3 regions of the Macrococcus armenti genome follow, and region 3 is predicted to be linked to each of the others. Evidence: riboswitches for the same ligand, from Rfam matches in the RefSeq annotation. Region 3 holds a riboswitch; each other region holds the start of a gene.
What was found. A riboswitch is a leader RNA that binds a small molecule or an ion and turns the genes downstream of it on or off. The one in region 3 is predicted to bind thiamine pyrophosphate.
Positions count from the first base shown of each region.

Region 1 (3,290 bases), 600 kb from region 3:
TATGAGAGCAGGATGTTCGATGGCTGATATGGCGAATATTAATCAGGTTGAGCGTTGTGATGACTTCCTGCAATCCACATACGGAATTGACTGTCTACCGCTGACGTATGTTAATTCGACTGCACACATTAAAGCGTTTGTCGGCAAGAAAGGTGGCAGCTGTCTGACGAGTGGTAATGCGCATAAAGTAGTAAAACATGCACTAGAACAGAACAAAGTCATCCTATTTTTGCCGGACCAGCATCTTGGTAGAAATACGGCCTACGATCTTGGTGTTCCGTTAGAAACAATGGCGATATATGATCCGATTTCTGAAACACTAGAATTTGAAGGAGAAGTACAGGATATTCGTATCGTGTTATGGAAAGGACATTGCTCAGTACACGAAAAGTTTACGATCGAGAATATTAAAAATGTGAGACAGCAACATCCAGGTATGCGTATTATTGTACATCCAGAATGTACATTTGATGTTGTACAGGCAAGCGATGACTCAGGAAGTACAAGAAAGATTTTAGAAGTGATTACATCAGCACCAGCAGGGACGAAATGGGCAATCGGAACTGAGATGAACCTTGTAAATCGTATTATTAAAGATAATCCGGATAAAGAGATAATTTCTCTTAATCCGTTTATGTGTGCATGTTTAACAATGAATCGAATTGATTTACCACATTTAGTATGGTGTCTGGATAACATTGTTGAACACCGATTTGACAATCAGATTGTAGTTGATAAAGAAACTACGACATATGCATTAAGAGCCCTCAATCAGATGCTTATTTTACAATAATCTATATTTTTGTGAAATGCTGAATTATTGCGTATAATTGATGTAATTCAATTGATGGAGGAATTACTATGAATAAATGGATTAAAAGAAGTTTAGTAGTAGGTGTGGTTGGTGTAGGTGTTTATCAATCGGCTAAATATGTCAAAAATAACGAATATATTAAAGAACGTTTAGGCGATTTGAAGAATATTAAGGAATATAATGACTTACGTATCGCGATTATGGAAATTATTGAAGCGTTTAATAATCCAGCGTCGAGACCTGAGTCTCATATTGCAGATGATGTAAGTGCAGCACAAGATGCGCATTCTAATACACATAATTCAGAAGAACCATTAATTGCCGATGCAGTTAAGCGTGTATTGGATACGAAAGTTGTAGAAAACTTATTAGGCGATAAAGCCGATATTGATTTAATGAAATCTTTAGTTGATGAATCAAGAGATGTTGAAAAGCTGATCCGTGGATGGTTTAATTAGTGTTTGATAACAGAAACAATTAGTGGTATGGTTTATATATACAACTGAATAAGACGATTGCTAGGGGAGCTCTTATGAGCTGAGAAAGGAATATCCTTGACTCTTTGAACCTGTTTGGTTAGTACCAGCGTAGGGAAGCGAGCGTGTATATTAATGATGTTTTTTTGTCGTGAATTTTCACCTCCTAGTAATGAATATAACTAGGGGGTTTTTATTATGGTTAATTTGAAGAAGTCGTTTCCAGCAAGTAAGAGAATCTTTAAATCAGGTATCGGTGATGATGCGGATATTCAAGTGCCATTTCGCGAAATATCACTCACGGATACGGTAACTGAAATGGGTACAACAGAGAATGCACCGGTAGTTGTATATGATACAGGTGGCGTTTATCACGATGATACATATGAAATTGATGTGGAACGTGGAATTCCTAAGCTTCGCGAGAAATGGATCGATGACAGGGCAGATGTTGAACGCTATACAGGACGTAAAGTATTAGCAGTCGATAATGGTTTTAAAGACATTAATCATACTAAGTTTGTAGAAACGCCATTTAAGTATGAACCGAAACGTGCGCGACAAAGTAAAAACGTCACTCAGATGCATTATGCAAAGCAAGGTATTATTACGAAAGAAATGAAGTTTGTTGCAATTCGTGAGAACGTAGATCCTGAGTTTGTGCGCAGTGAAATTGCACGAGGACGCGCAATTATTCCAAACAATATTAATCATCCGGAATCTGAGCCGATGATCATCGGTAAAAATTTCAAAGTGAAAGTAAACGCGAATATCGGTAACTCAGCAGTTAGTTCATCGATTGAAGATGAGATAGAGAAGATGGTATGGGCAACGCACTGGGGTGCCGATACGATAATGGATTTATCTACAGGTAAAAATATTCACGCGACTCGTGAATACATTATTCGTAATTCTCCGGTACCTGTCGGAACAGTGCCCATTTATCAGGCGCTGGAAAAAGTAGATGGTATCGCTGAAGACTTAACGTGGGAAGTATACAGAGATACATTAATTGAACAGGCAGAGCAAGGTGTCGATTACTTTACGATTCATGCAGGCGTATTGTTACGATACGTGCCAATGACTGTAAATCGTCTGACAGGTATCGTCTCACGTGGAGGGTCAATTATGGCGCAATGGTGTTTAGCACACCATGAAGAGAGTTTCTTATATACGCACTTTGAAGAGATTTGCGAAATTTTAAAGACATATGACATCGCAATCTCACTCGGTGATGGACTAAGGCCTGGTTCAATATATGATGCCAATGACGAGAGTCAGATTGCTGAGTTAAAAACACTTGGTGAATTGACTAAGATAGCATGGGAGCATGACGTACAAGTGATGATTGAAGGACCGGGTCACGTACCACTTCATAAAATTAAAGAAAATCAGGAACTTGCAGACTTCTACTGTAATGAAGCACCTTTTTATACATTAGGACCGCTGACAACAGATATTGCACCAGCTTATGACCATATAACATCAGCGATCGGTGCTGCTAATATCGGTTCATACGGCACAGCAATGCTCTGCTATGTAACCCCGAAAGAGCATTTAGGGTTACCAAATAAAGATGACGTCCGTACAGGTGTTGTAACGTATAAGATTGCAGCACATGCAGCAGACTTAGCGAAAGGGTTGCCAGGTGCGGATGAACGTGACAATGCAATTAGTAAAGCACGCTTTGAATTCAGATGGGTAGATCAGTTTAATTTATCGTTAGACCCGGAACGCGCAAAAGAATACCACGATGAAACATTACCTGCAGAGGCTGCGAAAGTAGCACATTTCTGTAGTATGTGCGGGCCGAAGTTCTGCTCAATGCGTATTTCACATGATTTACGTAAAGATAAAGGCATGCAGGAGATGGCAGATAAGTTTAAAGCGCAAGGCAGTAAAATATACTCATAGAATTTCCTGTGATCGGAGCACAGTTGATTCATATATAAAAGCATCATCCGTTACCAAACCCGGATGATGCTTTACTTTATATATTC
Region 1 covers NZ_CP083608.1:331,120-334,409, forward strand. Annotated here, with positions in the region: gene nadA (quinolinate synthase NadA) at 1-793, shown strand, start outside; gene LAU42_RS01870 (hypothetical protein) at 862-1,272, shown strand; TPP riboswitch at 1,325-1,425, shown strand; gene thiC (phosphomethylpyrimidine synthase ThiC) at 1,489-3,204, shown strand; gene LAU42_RS01880 (DUF402 domain-containing protein) at 3,276-3,290, opposite strand, start outside.
Region 1: it holds a riboswitch for thiamine pyrophosphate, as region 3 does, so the genes downstream of both, thiC (phosphomethylpyrimidine synthase ThiC) here and tenA (thiaminase II) in region 3, are expected to answer to the same signal.

Region 2 (3,290 bases), 400 kb from region 3:
TATTACTAAGAGGGGCTTCAGGTAGTGGAAAATCAACAATCTTTAAACTATTACTCTCATTCGAAAAACCTGAACGTGGCAAAATTTTATTTAATAATATTGATTCGAATTTGTTTCAAACGTCTACTATAGCAGATGATATACACTATTTTGAACAAGAGCCTTTCATATTTAATGAATCTATATTGTTTAACATAACTTTAGGAGATGATTTTGAAAAACACCATATAAATCAGGTTATAGAAATGTGCAAATTAGATACGCTCATTCAAACACATGGTTTAAGCTATTCTGTAGGTTCAGATGGAAAGTTTTTATCAGGTGGTCAAAAAATGAGAATCGCTTTAGCGAGAATTTTAGTACGGAATCCTAAATTTGTATTATTAGATGAATTCTCTGCTGGTCTTGATTCAGAAAATACAATTTTCATAAGAGATATACTACATACAAATATCGAAACGGTGATTGAAATTACGCATGATAAAGATTTAAATTATAATTACTATAATAAAATTTTTAAAATTGAAGCGTGTAGCGTTACAACTTCAACACCTTAAAAAAAGTAAGGCGGCTGATTCAGCCGCCTTACTTCTTCACTAACGCTAATGCACATTCCCCAAGAAATGTTTTCGATACAGTTACACCTTCATCTGTTTCATTAAACCTTATATACCCGGCAGTTTCATAATCTTTAAGGTACTGCATCAAATGTTCTTCCGTCATCTCAGCATACTCATGCGCCATTAAGTTTTTCAATCTATCAAACGTGAGCGATACATCTTTATATATTTCAATTGTATACATTACATATTTAAAGATATGCACTTCTTTCTGTGCAATTTCATTCTCCATATCGAGCGATTCCTGTTCATCAATCTCCCTTAATATTTCTTCAGATGTCATTCGATCTTCTTGTAGTTTAAGCATTCTTTCCTGATTTATATGTTCTTCGTTTATCTCTTCTACATTTTCTTTTTGTGTTTCAATTTGTTGCTGTTCATTCATTTGTTCATGTATCTCAGCATGTTCATCAAGCAAAGCCGACAATTCTTGTTCATTCATTTTGTAAATCCCCTTCCTCAATCTTTATTTTATCATTTTAATTTCAAAGTTTGAATTATCAATCATTCAGTGCTATTCTTAATTCATAATTAAATATTTGCTAGGGGTGCTCTTATAGCTGAGAAGACAACGTCTGACTCTCATAACCTGATTTGGATAATTCCAACGTAGGGAAGCAATCGTTATGTATATTGTTATATATTTAAATGTATTTTTATATACTTATTTATATATTTTATTTTGATCATTGATGACGACCACCCGTAGTTTATTTTACGGGTGGTCTTTTTTTGGAGGCGCTTATGATTTATATGATGACACCGTTTGTATCCCCAAATCACAGTGTGTTGCAATCGATTATTGATGTTGAGGCATCCATCGATGGTGTGATATTGCGATTAGATGCGAATGATGATGTAATTGATGAATTTATTAATGTGTTGAAGCAGTCGATAGATGTTTCTAAGATTATAGTGCATAATGCACCGCATCTGCTGGATAAACATCAGCTGAAGCGTATTCACTTTAAGGAACGTATTGATGATGCGCTGTTATTTAAACGTCAGCATCCTGAAATCAGTGTCGGTATGAGTGCACATAGCATTCAAAGTGTTCGTCGTATTAACGGTATACTTGATTATTGTATATTTGGTCACGTCTTTCCTACAACGTCAAAGCAAGGTTTACCACCTCAGCGTGAATCTGTAATTCAGGAAGTATTGAATTACGACATTCCTGTCATTGCAATCGGTGGTATTGATGAAAATACGATACACGATCTTAACATTAAGTTCAGTGGTTTCAGTGGTATTCGTTTGTTTCAGCATAAGGCAGTACTTGAGCATGTTATAAAGGAGTGGTTATTACGAAATTCGACGTCCTCATAATTGGTGGTGGCATTATCGGTCAGAGTATCGGCTATCATTTGAAAAAAGAAGATATAACAGTCGGCATTATTGATGACTATAATGGATGCCGTGCAACACATGCAGCTGGTGGTATGCTTGGCGCTCAAAATGAATTTTATGATGATTCACCGTTGTTTCAATTATGTATAGAAGGTCAGTATATGATGAAGGACTTTGCCGATGAGCTCTTCAGGCTTGGTCATGGTATAGATTACTGCCAGAACGGTCTATTAAAGATTGCATCTCATGATGGCGCTAATGATATAAGACAGCAATATGATTTCCTGAGTTCACAGTCTACTACAACGAAATTATACGAAGATAGTTTACACAAATTCGCAAATGGCCATATTCGAAATCATGATTTAGCGATGTGGATTCCAACAGATGGTCAGGTCAATGCAGTGAAGTATCACACAGCATTAAAGCAATTGAATGATGATATTACTTTTATAGATGACCGTGTTATACATGTTGAATCACTTCATACGAATGAATTTATCGTAACAACAAATCGCGGTACATATCACTGCGGGCGACTTGTTGTTGCTGCTGGTATGTATTCAGGAACGATACTCAAATCTTTGAATGTCGATTTTCATATGCACGGTGTTAAAGGCGAGGTCATGACGATTTACCACCCTACGCTATGCATGAAGGAAACGTTATTCCAGACAAACGGACATTATATTGTTCCGAAAGCAGAAGACTTGTATCTTGTTGGTGCTACGACATCGATGAATCAAGAAAACATCGTACATGAAGAAGGGCTTACCTGGCTCAAATCAATGACTTATAACTTATTACCTGAACTGATGAATGGTGAAATTAAAGAATCGAGATGCGGATTTCGACCAGATAGTGCGCTACACCGCCCCGTCATTGATGAAGTTCAGGACGGTGTGTTTGTTGCAACCGGCCATTATCGTAATGGTATTCTCCTTTCCAAAATAACTGGCGAACTCGTACATAAACTTATGTTTGATAAAAATAATCCGCTTGCAATTAAGTATCAAAATAAATTTAAATTGGAGGATTCACGTGAAACTATTTGTTAATGATGAAGTTTATGAAACAGAAACAACGATGCTTGTACCCTTTCTGGAATCATTAAATATTGATTTAAAGCGCGCAGTAGTTGTAATTGATGATATGCCGATTCAAAAAGATAAATGGCATGAAACAGAAATTAAACCAGAACAGAGATTAGAGCTATTAGAATTTGTAGGAGGCGGTTAATATGTTAAAGATTGGACCTTTAGAACTTGAATCAAGACTTATACTCGGCACAGGTAAGTTTGAAAACGGTGAGATTCAGCA
Region 2 covers NZ_CP083608.1:125,432-128,721, reverse strand. Annotated here, with positions in the region: gene LAU42_RS00665 (ATP-binding cassette domain-containing protein) at 1-557, shown strand, start outside; gene LAU42_RS00660 (hypothetical protein) at 586-1,062, opposite strand; TPP riboswitch at 1,155-1,253, shown strand; gene LAU42_RS00655 (thiamine phosphate synthase) at 1,365-1,949, shown strand; gene LAU42_RS00650 (NAD(P)/FAD-dependent oxidoreductase) at 1,919-3,028, shown strand; gene thiS (sulfur carrier protein ThiS) at 3,012-3,209, shown strand; gene LAU42_RS00640 (thiazole synthase) at 3,211-3,290, shown strand, end outside.
Region 2: it holds a riboswitch for thiamine pyrophosphate, as region 3 does, so the genes downstream of both, LAU42_RS00655 (thiamine phosphate synthase) here and tenA (thiaminase II) in region 3, are expected to answer to the same signal.

Region 3 (3,290 bases):
ATTCATGATAAATTTATATCAATCAGAAAACGCAACTATAACTGAAAGACTAAATAAAAATTAAATGAATTTATCGGAGGCAACATATATAATGAAAAAATTTGCAACAGTTACAGGTATCGCTATTTTAGCTACAGGAATTACAGCACAGGCAGACGCGAAGGAACATAAAGTATCTCAAGGTGAGTCACTTTGGTCTATCGCTGATAAATATGATACAACAGTTGAACGTATTAAAAAGATCAATAAATTAGATTCAGATATTATTTTCCCAAATCAAAAATTAGAAGTATTAGTTAAAGGGAAATACGAAGTACAAAATGGTGATACTTTAGAAAAAATCGCTAAGAAATTTGATACTAAAGTAGCAGATTTAAAGAAATGGAATAAAATTAAATCAAATAAAGATCTTAAAGCCGGTAAAATGATTATCGTTGATAAAGAGGAAAAACAAGTTGTTACTCAAACAGCAGCACAAACACCAGTTTCAGTACAACCAGTAGCAGCTAAAGCAGCACCAGTAGTACAAGCGCCTGAACAAGCAACTGAACATACACAAGTACAACAAGCGCCAGTACAACAAGTACAGCAAGCAGCACCTGCTCAACCAGTAGTACAACAAACAGCTGCACATCAACAAGCGCCGGTACAACAAGCGCCGGTACAACAAGCACCAGTACAACAAGCAGCAGCACCAGCTGGTAATTCATCGATGGATGCACACTTACGTGTTATCGCACAACGCGAATCAGGCGGTAATCCAAGTGCTGTTAACCCAGCAGGTTACTACGGATTATTCCAATTCTCACCATCAACATGGGCATCAGTAGGTGGAACTGGAAACCCAGCAAACGCTTCAGTTGAAGAACAATGGAAACGCGCTAGAATATTATACCAAACAGCTGGCGCATCTCAATGGTCAACAGCTTACTAATAATAAAAAATGATTTCGTGTAATTGCGAAATCATTTTATTTTGTAGAATTGTAACATGAGTGTAACATAACACTTAATTCTTTATATAACTGTAACCTATGAAATATTTTAATTTGATATAGTATAGTTATTCAAAACGCATATAAACTCTAGGAGGACATTCCAAAATGAAAAAATTATTAGCGGTGACAACAGTATTTGCAGTAGGTGGAACATTCGCAGCGACTCAAGCTGATGCAGCTCAATATAAAGTAAAAAGTGGAGATTCATTATGGAAAATCTCTAACGAATTTAATACTTCAGTTCAAGCGTTAAAGCTTGAAAACAACTTAAAGTCAGATTTAATCATTGCTGATCAAGTATTAAATATTAATGAAACAAATGATACAAACAAATCATCAAACAATAGTGATGCAACATACGTTATCGTGCCTGGAGATACATTAGGTAAAATTGCATCTCAATATAGTGTAACAGTAGCACAGCTTAAAGCATGGAATGGTTTACAATCAGATTTAATCATTGCTGGAGACACATTAAAGATTAATGGTTCAGTTGGAACGCCTGTTTCAAACAATGTTCAACAAGCACCAGTAAATCCAGTAGCACAATCAACATACAAAGCGCCTGTTCAACCAGCAGTTTCAAAAACGACATACGAAGCGCCAGTTAAAAATCAAGTAGCACAATCAACTTATCAAGCACCTGTTCAACAAACAGTATATAGTGCACCTAAGCAACAAGTCACATATACAAAAACTCAGGCTGCACCAGCGCCTCGCGTTAACAATGGTTTAAACTGGTCAGCATTAGCACAATGTGAATCAGGTGGAAATGCTTCTATCAATACAGGCAATGGCTTCTACGGTATGTACCAATTTGATTTACAAACATGGCAAAGTGTTGGTGGTTCAGGATATCCACACCAAGCATCTGCAGCAGAGCAAACAAAACGTGCTCAAATCTTATATAACTCTCGTGGTGCACAACCATGGCCAGCATGTGGAGCAAGATTATAATTTATATTCAGAGCTTTAAAGTGAAATTCACTTTAAAGCTCTTTTTTGCATTAATTTATTAACTTAGTTAAACTATAAGTAAATGATACACACTAGGGGTGCTTCGTGCTGAGATGACGTCTGTCAAACCCTTTACCTGATCCGGATAATGCCGGCGTAGGAAAGTTGTGCTAAGTACCATTATGTGTATTTAACCTATTTCCTATACGGAGATAGGTTTTTTATTTTGAGGAGGAATTATATGTTTACAGAAGAGTTAAAGAAAGAAGTAGAACCAATTATCGAATCGATTTATAATGATCCTTTTATTCAGGGGATTATTAAAGGTGACTTGAAGAAAGACGCTGTATGTCACTACTTAAAGGCAGATAGTTTATATTTAAATGAATTTGCGAAAATATATAGTTTACTCATTCCTAAATTAAATGATAGAGAAGGAATAAAGTTTTTACTCGAACAAATTGATTTTGTTATGAATGGTGAAATTGATGCGCATTATACGTTGGCAAACTATGCTGGTGTAGATTATAAATCGTTGATTAAGGAAGGTGAGTGGTATCCATCAAGTGATCATTATATTAAACATATGTATTACAATGCATATCGTTACAGTGATGCGAGCTTTACGATTTGTGCGATGGCACCATGTCCATATGTATATCAGCAATTAGCATTGAAAATAAGAGCGCGAAATGACTTAACAAATAATCCGCTTAAGCCATGGGTTGAATTTTATTGCGTAAATATGGACGAACTTATCGGACACCTTGATAGATGGGTGAATGCGTTCAGTCAGACGGCTTCAGATGATGAGTTAGAAATATTAAGAAAGAACTTTGTTGAAAGTTGTATACATGAAAAACGCTTTTTTAATATGTCATATAATATTGAAACTTGGGAGGAATATTAATGAGAACAGCATTATCAATCGCAGGTACAGATCCTACAGGTGGTGCAGGAACAACAGTTGACCTTAAAGTATTTCAATCGCGTAGTGTATATGGTATGAGCGTCGTTACAAGCCTTGTTGCACAAAACACTTTAGGCGTTCAGCAAGTATTTAATCAACCGGTAGACGTAATTCATGCACAATTGGAGAGTGTATATTCTGACATCGTACCAAACGCTGTAAAAACGGGCATGCTTGCAACGAGTGAAGTAATGGACGTTGTAAGACCATATATTGAACGTCATAACATTCCTTATGTAATAGATCCTGTTATGATTGCAAAAAGCGGAGATTTATTACTTGATGAGCATGGCCAGAATGCCGTTCGTACGAAGTTGCTGGATCTTGCTACAGTTGTTACACCTAACATACCGGAACTTGAGACGA
Region 3 covers NZ_CP083608.1:1,933,870-1,937,159, reverse strand. Annotated here, with positions in the region: gene LAU42_RS11875 (LysM peptidoglycan-binding domain-containing protein) at 92-934, shown strand; gene LAU42_RS11870 (LysM peptidoglycan-binding domain-containing protein) at 1,103-1,954, shown strand; TPP riboswitch at 2,039-2,134, shown strand; gene tenA (thiaminase II) at 2,196-2,864, shown strand; gene thiD (bifunctional hydroxymethylpyrimidine kinase/phosphomethylpyrimidine kinase) at 2,864-3,290, shown strand, end outside.